2 regions of the Citrobacter koseri ATCC BAA-895 genome follow, and region 1 is predicted to be linked to the other one. Evidence: predicted binding sites of a transcription regulator. Region 1 holds the regulator's gene; the other holds the start of a gene.
What was found. Region 1 encodes PurR, which represses purine synthesis genes. Its sites were predicted from a motif close to CANGCAAACGTTTGCNTG; they were not measured.
Positions count from the first base shown of each region.

Region 2: a site for PurR is predicted at 4,396-4,413, ahead of purL (phosphoribosylformylglycinamidine synthase). Genes of this name have one in related genera too.

Region 1 covers NC_009792.1:1,603,449-1,611,351, reverse strand. The annotation lists gene mdtK (multidrug efflux MATE transporter MdtK) at 1-430, opposite strand, end outside; gene CKO_RS07155 (riboflavin synthase) at 648-1,289, shown strand; gene cfa (cyclopropane fatty acyl phospholipid synthase) at 1,329-2,477, opposite strand; gene punC (purine nucleoside transporter PunC) at 2,768-3,973, opposite strand; gene punR (DNA-binding transcriptional activator PunR) at 4,086-5,018, shown strand; gene purR (HTH-type transcriptional repressor PurR) at 5,015-6,040, opposite strand; gene cydH (cytochrome bd-I accessory subunit CydH) at 6,338-6,427, shown strand; gene CKO_RS07130 (MFS transporter) at 6,602-7,768, shown strand; gene sodB (superoxide dismutase [Fe]) at 7,815-7,903, opposite strand, start outside.
Region 2 covers NC_009792.1:214,461-222,363, reverse strand. The annotation lists gene purL (phosphoribosylformylglycinamidine synthase) at 423-4,310, opposite strand; gene mltF (membrane-bound lytic murein transglycosylase MltF) at 4,578-6,125, shown strand; gene tadA (tRNA adenosine(34) deaminase TadA) at 6,162-6,704, opposite strand; gene yfhb (phosphatidylglycerophosphatase C) at 6,722-7,357, opposite strand; partial or broken gene CKO_RS23555 (PTS transporter subunit EIIC) at 7,361-7,462, opposite strand; gene murQ (N-acetylmuramic acid 6-phosphate etherase) at 7,464-7,903, opposite strand, start outside.

The sequences.
Region 1 (7,903 bases):
AGAACAGGTATCCCGGCGCGCCCCACAGGAGCGCGCGAAGATAGCCCACGGCTTTATCCGCCAGCGCAGGATCAATGTTATGCATAGAACGGATAATGTATCCGGCATTCCATAGCACAAACATAATGAGAACGGACACACAGCCCGCCAGCCAGAAGCCTTGTCGCACCTGGTGAGCGATGCGTTCGCGGCGGCCAGATCCGTTGAGCTGCGCGATAACCGGGGTCAGAGCCAGTAACAGCCCATGACCAAACAGAATGGCGGGCAGCCAGATAGATGTGCCGATAGCGACGGCAGCCATATCCGTGGCGCTGTACCCGCCAGCCATCACGGTATCGACGAATCCCATCGCGGTTTGGGCGATTTGCGCAAGAATCACCGGTATTGCCAGAGCTAATAACTGACGCGCTTCACTGATATACTTCTGCACGTATACACCTATTATTTGTTGTTATTTGAGAGACTAAAAAAGCCGCCTTAAATGGCAGCAAGAAGAAAATGCAGGGGAAATTTCAGTCTATTGTAGCGAGGAATACGTAATTCTCCAGTGAAAAAACAGGTGCTTTTAGCGCTTTGCTGGCAACCTGATTTTCCACCTGCTATTGTGCTGGGCAGAGATGTATTAACTGATTTCAGGAGTTGCAGGTATGTTTACAGGTATTGTGCAGGGCACCGCGAAACTGGTGTCGATTGATGAAAAACCGAATTTCCGCACGCATGTCGTGGAATTACCTGAACACATGCTGGACGCGCTGGAGACGGGCGCATCGGTGGCGCACAACGGCTGTTGCCTGACCGTCACTGAAATAAACGGTAATCAGATCAGCTTTGACCTGATGAAAGAGACGTTACGCATTACCAATCTTGGCGATCTGAGCGTCGGCGATCTCGTTAACGTGGAGCGTGCGGCGAAATTCAGCGATGAGATTGGCGGGCATTTAATGTCGGGTCACATTATGACCACGGCTGAAATTTCGAAAATTCTGACCTCTGAGAATAATCGTCAGGTCTGGTTTAAAGTTCAGGACCCGCAGCTGATGAAATATATCCTGTATAAGGGATTCATCGGCATCGATGGCATCAGTCTGACGGTAGGGGAAGTGACGCCAACGCGCTTTTGCGTTCATCTGATCCCGGAAACGCTGGAACGCACCACGCTGGGTAAGAAAAAACTGGGTGCTCGCGTCAATATCGAAATTGATCCGCAAACCCAGGCGGTTGTTGACACCGTCGAGCGCGTGCTGGCGGCACGGGAAAGCGCGGCGAACCTGCATGCAGGCGACGCGTAACCCGACGTAAAAACCCCCGCAGCGCGGGGGTTATCAGGATTAGCGGGGAATACGCAGGCCGTGTTCGACGCCGCGAGAAAAAACCACCTGCCATAGCTGTATATCACGGGCGCGAAACGCCCCGGCGCATGCATTCAGATAATAACTGAACATGCGTTTAAACCGTTCGGTGTAATTATCTGCAATTTCCGGCCAGCCGTTGATAAAGCGAGAATACCAGGCCATCAGGGTGGTGTCGTAATCTGCGCCAAAGTTGTGCCAGTCTTCCATCACGAAATGCGATTCGCTGGCATTCGCAATCTGTCGAACAGACGGCAGACACCCGTTCGGAAAAATATACTTATTGATCCACGGGTCGACATTATTATCCGTCTTTTTGGAACCGATAGTGTGGAGCAGGAAAATACCGTCCGGTTTCAAATTACGGTCGACCACTTCAAAATAGGTTTTATAGTTCTTCGGCCCGACGTGTTCAAACATACCAACGGACACAATGCGATCAAACTGATCGTTAAGGTCGCGGTAATCCTGTAGCCGAATAGAAACGTCCAGACCAGCGCAACGTTCCTGGGCCATCTTTTGCTGCTCGGCGGAAATCGTGACGCCAACGACGCTGACGTCATAATTGGACGCCATAAACTGGGACAAGCCGCCCCAGCCACATCCGATATCCAGCACGCGCATACCCGGCTGCAACTGTAATTTTTCACAAATGAGCTTCAGCTTCGCTTGCTGGGCGGATTCCAGTGTGTCGGCATCTTTCCAGTAAGCGCAGGAATATTGCATATACGGGTCGAGCATGCGGGAGAAAAGATCGTTGCCGAGATCGTAATGTTCTTTCCCGACTATCCAGGCGCGTTTTTTACTTTGTAAGTTGAACAGGCGTGCGCCCGCGATACGCAGCGTATCTTTGAAATGGTGGGGGAGTTGGTTTTCGAGCCCGGCTCGTAAGACTTTACTAAAAAACATGTCCAGTCGGTCGCATTCCCACCAGCCATCCATATAACTTTCACCTAACCCCAGCGATCCTTCCTGTAATACACGTTTGAAAAAATCGGGGTTTTTAACACGAATATCCGCCGGGGCAGTGCCATTGATGGCGATACCCGCACGGCCCAGCAATTCGTTGGTGATACGATACCAGTCATCATCTGGTACGCTGACTTCTTCTATACACGATGAACTCATAGCTTCTCCATCACTTGGTCGGTGATCAGAACCTTAAAACAGCGTAGACGCTTTTTGGGCTTTGTGAGAAATCTCACGGAATAATTCCGCGAGTCTATTATCCGACGTAGAACAGAGGAAGGGAGGAACCCTTACCGAAAAGGCCATCCGTGGTGAAACGGGAACGCTCCGGTTCCCGTTAACGCATAATAATTATCGTAATATTAACAACCGAAATTTAGTATAGGCCTCAAAATTCGATGATACAACCGAAAATTGTTAGCGAGCTAATTACCTGTTGTTGAACATTTTTAGTGAGATTCGCTGTGCGCAACTTCGGTGTTTGCTGCGCGCGCGGCCGGTTCCTGCGCCTGAAGTTGCAGCCAGTATCCCAGTGCCGCCAGAGCCACCGTCGACAGCATTACGCTGGTGGTGGTAAGCAGCGGCGTGCTGATCAGCCACGAAACGACCAGGCTTGCCAGGAAACACAGACCCAGTTGCAGCGTGTTCTGTAAGGCTGCTGCGCGTCCGGTCGCTTGCGGGAAGGGGCGCAGCGCCTGGGCGACCACGATAGGGTAGATCGCGCCGTTCGCGATAGCCATCACACAGAATGGAATCAGGATCTCTGTCAGCGAAACATGGCTGATGAAGCTGGCGCCCCAGGTGGCGACCACGCTCAGCGCATAGAGAACCAGTAACCAGGGCAACAGCTGTTGACCCTGCCATTTTTGCAGCGCCGCGCGGCAACCGTAACCGCCCACCAGGAACGCGATGGTCTGCGGTACATAACTCAGGCCAATTACCGCCGGGCTATAGCCCATTTCGCTGAGGATAAACGGGGAACCCGTCAGCCAGGCAAAAAAGCTGGCGGAGCAGGCGGCGTAAATCAGGACGTTGCCGCGATAAGTTTGTGAACGCAGCAGGCTGGCGAAGGTCAGTTTTTCCTGGCTGTGGTCATGTGCTTTTGTTGTTGGCTTTAAGCGTAAGGCGGGCAGCATCAATATCAGCGTAATGATGAACAGCGTGGCAAAAATGGCCTGCCAGGAAAAATGCGTCAGGATCCAACTGCCGAGTAAAGGCGCAAGGGCGGGCGATAAACCGACCAGCGGCATAATGGTAGCGAAGATGCGATTAATTTTTTGCGTTGGATAATAATCCGTCACCAGTGCCTGCCAGATCACCGTAGCGGCACAAACCCCCACCGCCTGAATAAAACGCAGTACCAGCAGCCCAGTAGCGCTTTCGACCCACATCATCCCCAGACTGCCCAGCGCGAAGATGGAGAGACCCAGCAGCAAAATGGGTTTACGCCCGTAACGGTCTGACAGCGGCCCCCACAGCAGTTGCGCGACGGCGAAACCGGCCAGGAACAGACTGAGGCTGGCGCTGACAGCCGCCGCCGGTGTTTGCAGGTCGGCCTGAATTGCCGCGAACGCAGGCAGATACATATCTGTTGCCAGAAAGCCCAGCACGCTGAGACCCGCCAGCCAGACTAAAAAACCTTTTCCGGGTTGCATAATTGTTTCTCTTTTCCAGAAGTAAGACATTGCCGCTGAGTGTAGGGAGTGAAATTCTGCTTGTGAAACGCTAATATTTGGCTACTGGATTCAAAATTTTTGCAGGCAGAATATGTGGTCAGAATATTCACTCGAAGTGGTTGATGCCGTTGCCCGTAATGGCAGTTTTAGTTCTGCGGCGCAGGAGTTGCACCGCGTGCCTTCTGCGGTGAGCTACACCGTCCGTCAACTGGAAGAGTGGCTGGCGGTGCCGCTTTTCGAACGACGCCATCGGGATGTTGAACTGACCCCCGCCGGGGCATGGTTTTTAAAGGAAGGGCGCTCTGTTATCAAAAAAATGCAGATCACCCGACAGCAGTGCCAGCAGATCGCCAACGGCTGGCGGGGTCAACTGGCGATTGCGGTCGACAATATTGTTAAGCCGGAGCGCACCCGGCAGATGATTGTTGATTTTTATCGTCATTTTGATGATGTGGAATTGCTGGTCTTTCAGGAGGTATTTAACGGCGTCTGGGATGCGCTGTCGGACGGGCGCGTGGAGCTGGCTATCGGCGCGACGCAGGCCATTCCGGTTGGAGGACGCTACACCTTTCGCGATATGGGGATGCTGAGCTGGAGCTGCGTGGTCGCCCGCCATCATCCGCTGGCGTCAATGGCTGGCCCGCTCAGTGACGACACGTTGCGCAACTGGCCGTCGCTGGTCCGGGAGGATACCTCGCGTACGCTTCCGAAGCGCATCACCTGGCTGCTGGATAACCAAAAACGCGTGGTGGTGCCGGACTGGGAATCTTCAGCGACCTGCCTTTCCGCGGGACTGTGTGTGGGAATGGTGCCGACCCACTTTGCTAAGCCGTGGATCGACAGCGGGAAATGGGTGGCGCTACAGCTTGAGAATCCGTTTCCTGATGCGGCGTGCTGTCTGACGTGGCAGCAGAACGACACGTCGCCCGCGCTGGCCTGGTTACTGGACTATCTGGGCGACAGCGAAACGCTGAATAAAGAGTGGTTACGGGAGCCGGAAGAGGCTCCCGCAGAAGGGGATTAACGGCGATAGTCGCGGAATGGGCCATCGGCGACAGAGCGACGCTCAATCAGACGCGGATGCACCTCAATGGACTGCGACTCTTCGCGTTTATTGACGATACGGTCAAGCAGCATATTGAAGGCCGTTTCACCCAGAGAATCTTTCGGCTGGTGAATCGTCGTCAGCGCAGGCGTAAAGTAACGCGCGTTGCGTACGTTGTCGTAGCCGATGACCGAGATATCCTGCGGTACGCGCAGCCCCATCTCGTCAGCGGCGCACAACGCGCCCATCGCCATAATGTCGCCACCGCAGAATACGGCCGTCGGGCGGTGAGACTGGGAGATCATTTGCTGCATCGCGCGGTAGCCTGATTCCGGCTCGAAATCACCCTGAACGATCCAGTTTTCCGGCACGTTTATCAGCGCTTCTTCCATCGCTTTCATAAAGCCAGCCAGACGACCTGCGCCGGTGTTGCGTTCCATCGGGCCGGGGATCACGCCAATTTCACGGTGGCCGCGTTCAACCAGATAACGACCGGCCATATAGCCGCCTGCAAAGGCGTTATCAATGACCGTATCGGTAAAGTCCGCTTTGGCTTCGCCCCAGTCCATCACCACCATCGGGATATGGCGATACTCTTCAAGCATAGAGAGCAGGGACTCAGGGTATTCGGAACACATGACCAGCAGGCCATCCACGCGTTTTTGCGCCATCATGGAGAGGTACGCGCGCTGTTTTTCCAGGTTGTTCCAGGCGTTGCCCAGAATCAGCGTATATCCTTTCTGGAAACAGTTCTTTTCAACGGCTTCGATAATTTCAGCAAAATAGGCGGCTTCGCTGCTGGTCGCCAGCAAACCAATCGATTTGGTGTGGTTAACCTTCAGGCTGCGGGCAACCGCGCTGGGAGAGTAGTGCAGCTCTTTAATGGCTGCCCATACCGCGTTGCGCGTCTCTTCCGCAACGAAGCGCGTTTTGTTAATTACGTGTGATACGGTTGTAGTGGAAACGTTTGCTCGCTTCGCCACATCTTTAATTGTTGCCATTACATCTCACTCCAGACCATATCCTGAACTCCTGAAAATACTGTAAGTAAACGTTTGCCTTTACACACCTTGATCGCAACGTCAGGGTTGCGGCACGCCGGGAAAACGACACGGAACATCAGGAAGGGGGCAATGGCCGGTACGCTAATCAAGTAAGCGTGGAATTTTGTCTGATCTTGACGAAAAGGGGAAGAGTTAAAAGCGCTTATCAATATAAATCATGGGAGATTTTTGCATTCAAGTGTGTAAAAATGCGCAATATCACTTTTTGTGTGGGAATAAAAAGGAGAAAACTTGATGAGCACCGATCTGAAATTTTCGTTAGTGACCACCATTATTGTGCTGGGCCTGATTGTCGCAGGCGGTCTGACTGCCGCACTGAACTGATTTACCTCTGAGGGAGAGCATTCTCCCTCTGTCTTTCCTCTCTCTTCTTCCTCATTTTTAACCAAATCGTAAAAGTCTTTTGCTATTTTGCTTACTTTATTAGTTTTGTGATTGATGTCATGCTTTTGACTCTTTTGCGTGCCTCGTGACGGCACGAAGCTGCGGAGTCGATGTATGAAAATAAATTATCCCTTACTGGCGCTGGCAATTGGCGCATTTGGTATTGGAACCACCGAGTTCTCTCCTATGGGCTTGTTGCCTGTTATCGCTCGCGGCGTGGATGTCTCGATTCCTGCGGCCGGAATGCTAATCAGCGCGTATGCCGTTGGTGTGATGGTCGGCGCACCGTTGATGACGCTGCTGCTTTCCCATCGCGCACGTCGTAATGCGCTTATTTTTTTGATGGCGATTTTTACCCTCGGAAATGTGCTGTCGGCCATCTCGCCGGATTACACTACGTTGATGCTGTCGCGGATTCTGACCAGCCTGAATCACGGCGCTTTCTTCGGTCTGGGGTCGGTGGTGGCGGCCAGCGTCGTCCCCAAACATAAACAGGCCAGTGCGGTCGCCACCATGTTTATGGGGCTGACAATCGCCAATATTGGCGGTGTTCCTGCGGCGACCTGGCTGGGGGAAACCATTGGCTGGCGTATGTCCTTCATGGCGACGGCGGGGCTGGGCGTAATTTCAATGATTAGCCTCTTTTTCTCGTTGCCGAAAGGCGGGGCGGGAGAGCGCCCTGAGGTGCGCAAAGAGCTGGCGGTGCTGTTGCGACCACAGGTGTTATCGGCATTACTGACCACCGTTCTGGGCGCAGGCGCGATGTTTACACTCTATACCTATATCGCCCCAGTGCTGCACAGCATTACGCATGCAACGCCTGCTTTCGTTACCGGTATGCTGGTACTGATTGGCGTTGGCTTTTCTATCGGCAACTATCTGGGGGGAAAACTGGCGGATCGTTCGGTTAACGGCACCCTGAAAGGATTTTTGCTGCTGCTGATGGTGATTATGCTGGCGATCCCGTTCCTGGCGCGCAACGAAGTGGGTGCTGCTATCAGCATGGTGGTATGGGGGGCGGCGACATTCGCGGTGGTTCCGCCTTTACAAATGCGCGTTATGCGGGTTGCCAGCGAAGCGCCAGGCCTCTCTTCATCGGTCAATATCGGTGCCTTTAATCTCGGTAATGCGCTTGGCGCAGCGGCGGGGGGCGCAGTGATTTCCGGTGGTTTGGGCTACAGCTTCGTACCGGTGATGGGGGCGATTGTGGCAGGGCTTGCGCTGTTGCTGGTCTTTGTCTCTGCGCGCAGACAGCCTGAAGACGTTTGCGTGGCGAACTAAGCGCAGCATTAAAACGCAGAAGGGACTCCCTTCTGCGTTATTCTCTTTATGCCGCGAAGTTTTTCGCCACAAAGTCCCAGTTTACCAGCGCCCAGAAGTGCTCCAGGTAGCCAGGACGGGCATTGCGGTAGTCGA
Region 2 (7,903 bases), 1.4 Mb from region 1:
CGAAGTTTATGTAGCGCTTCCCGAAGGGGCTGACATAAGAAGGTGAATGAGCCACTGGTTACTATTATGCAGTAAGTGTGCCAATTTTAAAAACAAATAATTAACATTATGATTTTATTTGGTTTTATAGAGAAATCATCACCGTTACAAAACGAACAAAATTTCAGCAAGGTGTCGCCATTCAGAGACACCTAAAAACAAACCTTACGCCATCTTTGTAAATCAATGAGTTAAATGTCTCCTTTTGGCGACACAAACAATCTGCTGATGTCGGCATTTCCCGACACCTTTATGGTTGATGGCAGGGCAAAAAAAAGCTCCCTCACGGAAGCTTCCTTGCCGGATGGCGGCTTCGCCTTATCCGGCCTACGCGTATGTCCAGGCCCGATAGCGCTTTGCTTATCGGGCCATTTACGTGCGGATTAACCTAACTGCTTACGCGCATTGCGGAAAATACGCATCCACGGACTGTCTTCGCCCCAGTTTTCCGGGTGCCAGGAGTTGCTGACGGTGCGGAAGACGCGCTCCGGGTGCGGCATCATAATGGTGGCGCGACCGTTCTCCGTGGTAACGGCGGTGATGCCGTTTGGCGATCCGTTCGGGTTGGCCGGGTAGTTTTCCGTAACCTTACCGAAGTTATCGACATAACGCAGCGCAACCAGACCTTTGCTTTCCAGCCCTGCCAGATGCGCATCGTCACGCACTTCAACGCGCCCTTCACCGTGGGACACCGCGACAGGCATCTGTGAGCCAACCATTCCCTGCAACAGCAGAGACGGGCTTTGGGTCACTTCCACCAAGCTGAAGCGCGCTTCAAAACGGTCAGAATGGTTACGCACAAAACGCGGCCACAGCTCGCTCCCTGGAATCAGTTCACGCAGGTTAGACATCATCTGGCAACCGTTACATACGCCAAGCGCCAGCGTCTGCGGGCGGTGGAAGAACGTTTCGAACTCGTCGCGTACGCGATTGTTGAACAGAATCGATTTCGCCCAGCCTTCACCCGCGCCCAGCACGTCACCGTAAGAGAAACCGCCACAGGCAACCAGCGCCTGGAAATTACCCAGCCCAATACGGCCAGCCAGCAGATCGCTCATATGCACATCAATCGCGTCAAAGCCCGCACGATGGAACGCCGCCGCCATCTCAACGTGGGAGTTCACGCCCTGTTCGCGCAGTACGGCAACCTTCGGACGCGCGCCGGTAGCAATATACGGCGCGGCGATATCTTCATTGATATCGAACGACAATTTCACGTTCAGACCCGGGTCGGCATCGTTGGTTTTTGCGTCATGTTCCTGATCGGCACATTCCGGGTTGTCGCGCAGGCGCTGCATCTGCCAGGTCGTTTCCGCCCACCAGGTACGAAGCGTGGTGCGGCTTTCGCTGAAGACAACCTGCCCATTGGATTCAATCACAAAACGGTCGCCGGAAACGGCCTGACCTAAATAGTGTACGCAGTCACTCAGACCATGCTTCGCCAGCAGCGCCTCGACCGCTTCGCGATCGGCCGCCCGCACCTGAATCACTGCGCCCAGCTCTTCGTTAAACAGCGCCGCCAGACGATCGTCGCCAGATGTTGCAATATCGACCTGGATGCCGCAGTGACCGGTAAAGGCCATCTCGGCAAGCGTGACCAGCAGGCCGCCGTCGGAACGGTCGTGATACGCCAGCAGTTTACGCTGCGCCACCAGCGCCTGAATCGCATCGTAGAAGCCTTTCAACTGCGCCACATCGCGCACGTCTGCCGGTTTGTCGCCCAGTTGACGATACACCTGCGCCAGCGCCGTTGCGCCCAGCGCGTTATGCCCCTGACCCAAATCGATCAGCAGCAGCGCGTTATCTTCGGTCGAGAGCTGCGGCGTGACGGTATGACGCACATCTTCCACGCGGGCAAACGCGGAAATCACCAGCGACAGCGGCGAGGTCATTTCGCGCTGCTCGTTGCCTTCCTGCCAGCGGGTTTTCATCGACATAGAGTCTTTGCCCACCGGAATCGTCAGGCCAAGCTGCGGGCAGAGTTCTTCGCCTACCGCTTTCACCGCGTCATACAGACCGGCATCTTCACCCGGATGACCGGCCGCCGCCATCCAGTTTGCGGACAGCTTGATGCGTTTGATATCACCAATCTGGGTCGCGGCGATGTTCGTCAGCGCTTCGCCAACGGCCAGACGGGCGGAAGCGGCAAAGTCCAGCAGCGCTACCGGCGCACGTTCACCGATAGACATCGCTTCGCCGTAGTAGCTGTCGAGGCTGGCGGTGGTCACCGCGCAGTTCGCCACCGGCACCTGCCACGGGCCGACCATCTGATCGCGCGCCACCATACCGGTCACGGTACGGTCGCCGATGGTCACCAGAAATGTTTTCTCCGCCACGGTCGGCAGATGCAGAACCCGTTTAACCGCGTCAGCGATCGTGATATCAGCACGATCCAGCGCATCGCCTTTCGCTGTCAGCGTCTGCACGTCGCGGGTCATTTTCGGCGTTTTACCCAGCAGCACGTCCAGCGGCAGATCGATCGGTTGATTATCGAAATGACTGTCGTTCAGGGACAGATGCTGTTCTTCGGTGGCCTCACCGATCACCGCATACGGCGCGCGCTCACGCTTGCACAACTCATCAAACAGCGGCAACTGGTCGGCGGCCACGGCCAGCACATAACGCTCCTGAGACTCGTTACACCAGATTTCCAGCGGGCTCATGCCCGGCTCATCGCTGAGGATATCGCGCAGCTCAAATTTACCGCCGCGCCCGCCGTCGCTCACCAGCTCCGGCATCGCGTTGGAGAGACCGCCTGCCCCGACGTCGTGAATAAACAGGATCGGGTTGGCATCGCCTAACTGCCAGCAGCGGTCGATCACTTCCTGGCAGCGACGTTCCATTTCCGGGTTATCACGCTGTACGGAGGCAAAATCGAGATCCGCATCCGACTGACCAGAAGCCATAGAGGACGCCGCCCCGCCCCCCAGACCAATGTTCATCGCCGGCCCTCCGAGCACGATCAGCTTCGCGCCAACGACGATCTCGCCTTTCTGTACGTGATCGGCGCGGATGTTGCCGATCCCGCCCGCCAGCATGATCGGCTTGTGGTAGCCGCGTAGCTCTTCGCCGTTGTGGCTGTTTACTTTTTCTTCGTAAGTACGGAAGTACCCGTTCAACGCCGGGCGACCAAATTCATTATTAAACGCCGCGCCGCCCAGCGGGCCTTCGGTCATAATGTCCAGCGCGGTAACGATACGCTCTGGTTTACCAAAATCTTCTTCCCACGGCTGCTCAAAACCCGGAATACGCAGGTTAGACACGGAGAAGCCCACCAGACCTGCTTTTGGCTTCGCGCCGCGTCCGGTTGCGCCTTCATCACGAATCTCACCACCGGAACCGGTCGCCGCGCCCGGCCACGGCGAGATTGCCGTCGGGTGGTTATGGGTTTCCACCTTCATCAGAATATGCGCAGGCTCCTGATGGAAGTCATAGCGACCGCTCTCGTGGTCAGCGAAGTAGCGTCCCACGTCAGAACCTTCCATCACCGCCGCGTTATCTTTATAGGCAGACAACACATGATCCGGCGTGGTTTCAAAGGTGTTTTTGATCATCTTAAACAGCGACTTCGGCTGCGGTTTCCCGTCGATAACCCAGTCAGCGTTAAAAATCTTATGGCGACAGTGTTCGGAGTTTGCCTGCGCGAACATATACAGTTCGATATCGTTCGGATTGCGCCCCAGTTTCGTGAAGGCGTCTTGCAGGTAATCAATTTCGTCATCCGCCAGCGCCAGACCCAGACGCAGGTTGGCGTCAGTCAGCGCCTGACGCCCTTCACCCAGCAGATCCACACTGGCAACCGGCGCAGGCTGGTGATGAACAAACAGTTTTTCCGCATCAGATAAAGAAGAGAACACGGTCTCCATCATCCGGTCGTGCAGTTCAGCGGCAATCGTCTGCCACTGTTCAGCCGTGAGCGTAGCGGCTTCAACGTAGTATGCAACGCCGCGCTCCAGGCGGCTTACCTGTTGCAGACCGCAGTTATGGGCGATATCAGTCGCTTTGGAAGACCAGGGGGAGATGGTGCCAGGACGCGGCGTGACCAGCAGCAGCTTTCCTTCAGGGGTATGGCTGCTTAAGCTCGGCCCATATTTCAGCAAACGTGCAAGTTGCGCGTGCTCATCCTCGTTTAAGGGGGCGCTCAGGTCAGCAAAATGGACATACTCAGCGTAAATATTGTGGACCTGAAGATTGGCCGCCTGAAAACGCGCCAGCAGTTTGTTAATACGGAATGCAGACAGTGCAGGCGAACCACGCAGAATTTCCATCATAAGTCTCTCGTCTTCGAAGCGCCTGAGGCGCTTTAAGTGTGCGCAAGGGGGGAAACGGGCGACATTATAAAGAATCTGACGCCCCGACGAAACCGTTTGCGTCGAAATAAAATCGCCGCCTTTTCTTATCATACGGTGCGGCCAATCATTCTAATTAGTTGCCAACTGGCGCATTGTTGCGCAAAATGCCGCACATTCATGATGATTTTAACCCACCAAAATGACATTAGCAGGCTGAGATTACGCACGATTCAGAGAATTAACTAATTGAAAAAATTAAAGATTAATTATCTGTTCATCGGCATATTGACTCTGCTGCTGGCAGCGGCCCTCTGGCCATCAATCCCCTGGTTCGGCAAAGCCGACAATCGTATCGCCGCGATCCAATCGCGGGGAGAGTTACGCGTCTCGACAATAGAGTCGCCGCTGACTTACGCCCGCATTAACGGAAAAAAGTACGGTCTGGATTACGAACTGGCGCAGCAGTTCGCCAGCTATCTTGGCGTAAAGCTGAAAATTACCGTACGCCAGAATATCAGCCAGCTATTTGACGATTTAGATAACGGCAACGCCGATCTGCTGGCGGCAGGACTGGTTTACAACAGCGAGCGCGTGAAGAATTATCAACCCGGCCCGACCTACTATTCCGTTTCGCAACAGCTGGTTTACCGGGTAGGACAATACCGGCCTCGCACGCTGGCCACGGTGAATGAAAGCCAGCTCTCTATCGCGCCTGGGCATGTCGTGGTGAATGACTTGCAGGCGCTGAAAGAGACAAAATTTCCCGATCTAAGCTGGAAAGTCGATGACAAAAAAGGGACAGCGGCGCTGCTCAGCGAAGTCATCAGCGGCAATCTGGACTATACCATTGCCGATTCTGTCGCGATCAGCCTGTTCCAGCGCGTACATCCTGAACTGGCCGTCGCGCTGGATGTCACCGATGAGCAGCCTGTCACCTGGTTTAGCCAACTGGACGATGACAACACGCTTTCCGCTGCGCTGCTCGATTTCTTCAACACTATTAATGAAGACGGCTCACTGGCGCGTATGGAAGAGAAGTATCTGGGGCACGGCGACGATTTTGATTATGTCGATACCCGCACCTTCCTGCGGGCCGTGGACGGCGTACTGCCCGATCTCCAGCCGTTGTTTGAAAAATACGCGCAGGAGATAGACTGGCGCCTGCTGGCCGCAATTTCCTATCAGGAGTCGCACTGGGACCCGCTGGCCACCTCCCCGACGGGCGTTCGCGGTCTGATGATGCTCACCAAAAACACCGCGCAAAGTCTGGGGCTGACGGACCGTACCGATGCGGAACAGAGCATCAGCGGCGGTGTGCGTTATATCCAGGATATGATGGGCAAAGTGCCTGAAACCGTGCCGGAAGAGGAGCGTATCTGGTTTGCGCTCGCCGCCTATAACATGGGCTATGCGCATATGCTTGACGCCCGTGCGTTGACGGTCAAAACCAGGGGCAACCCGGATAGCTGGGCCGATGTAAAACAACGGCTGCCGCTGCTCAGCCAGAAACAATATTACAGCAAGCTGACGTACGGCTATGCGCGCGGGCATGAAGCCTACGCTTATGTGGAAAATATTCGGAAGTATCAGATTAGCCTGGTCGGCTATCTGCAAGAAAAAGAGAAGCAGGCGGCAGAAGCGATAAAGCTGGCGCAGGATTACCCGGCAGTGTCTCCGGCCGAGTTTGACACGGAGACATTTCCTTTCTCTTCTTTCTTATCGCAGCCGTCATCGAACTACCTGTCACACTCTCCTTCTTTGCCGTTTTCACTGAAGAAGAAAGACGAAAACTAATCTCACAGGGCTGGACGCTTTCGCGCCCTGGCCGCCCTACAACGATTCTTGCGAAGATTTTTTTAGCGCTTTGATCTCCTGGCGACGCATGCGAAAGAAATCACTGAGCAGCGCTGCGCACTCATCGCGTAACACACCTTCGGTGATCTCTACGCGGTGGTTCATGCCCGGATGATGCAATACGTCCATCAGCGACCCTGCCGCGCCGGTTTTCGCGTCGCGAGCGCCAAATACCACCCGACCAATGCGGCTGTGTACCATTGCTCCCGCGCACATCACGCACGGCTCCAGCGTCACGTAAAGCGTGGTATCCAGCAAACGGTAGTTCTGAAGCACCAGCCCACCCTGACGTAGCGCCATGATTTCAGCGTGCGCAGTGGGATCATGATGACCTATCGGACGGTTCCAGCCTTCGCCAATGACGCGATTGTTATGCACCAATACCGCGCCAACCGGCACTTCACGCTCATCCCAGGCGCGTTTCGCCAGCGTCAACGCATGACGCATCCAGTATTCGTGGCTAAATTCAACATCAGACAAAGGAGACACTCCGGTAATAAAAGCGGGCGCATTATACATGGGCGCTATCGTTAACTCTATTCGAGTTGCTGGAGCTCCCCTCGCGGCGTGACGCGCCAGCGATGCTGGCAAAAATAGAGAAGCGGGTTATCCTGCTTACTGTCGCTGTAGCCGCTGTACAGACGTAACGGCGCACCAATCTGGCGTTCCAGTTGGGCGACCTTCTCGTGCCCCAGACAGCGCATAGTCAGCAGCCAGCCGCCGTAGCCACGCCGCATCTGGCTGGCGATCAGGTTCACGCGCGGCAGCCAGAGCGTATCGAAATAGACCTGTTCCACCAGCGATTGCGGAGAGCCGGTAATCAGCCAGATATCAGCGTCAGAGCTTAACAGATAGGTCGTCAGGCGCTCCTGAACAACCGGAAACGCCGTGACGTTATCGCGAAACCAGCGAACGAAATCCGCCTGATGCGCCTTGAGCCGCGCTTCACTGTGACCGAAGGTACAACCCCATAACAGCAGGCTCATCGGCCAACGCGCCGCCCGACCTTTAATCAACAAGCCAATCCCGATAACCGGCAATAACGGCAGCACGAGCAACGCATTCAGCGGCTGGCGACGCAACAGATAACGCAGGAAACTGCCAAACATATCCTGCTGGTGCAACGTACCGTCCAAATCAAAAAATACGACACGACGCTCGTGATTAACCAAACCCTACTCCTCTGGATTGTTGAAGCCCAATAGCCGGGTCAACCGAAACCCGGCGATAATCGTTACCAGATAGACTAACAGATAGAACCTCAATTTTCCGGTAACGTTAGCGTTCTAACGCCGCCCGTAGAAATCCCTGGTGAGCGGACAATTTCGCCCTTGCGTCTTCGGCATTCAGCCCGGTAAGCGCCATCAGAATGGCCGGTTTAACCTCAAAATCTGTCTGCTTAAGCAGCGCTTCGGCCTCTTCACGCGTAATCCCGGTAGCCTCAACCACCATCCGGCACGCTCTGTCGACGAGCTTAACGTTGGTGGCTTTCATGTCCACCATCAGGTTCTGGTACACCTTGCCGAACTTCACCATCGCCCCGGTGGAGATCATATTGAGCACCAGTTTTTGCGCAGTACCGGATTTCAGTCGCGTCGAACCGGTTAGCGCCTCCGGCCCAACGACCGGCGAAATGGCGATGTCAGCCTCACGCGCGATGGGAGAATCGGGATTACAGGAGATAGCCACCGTGACGCAGCCCACCTGACGTGCGTATT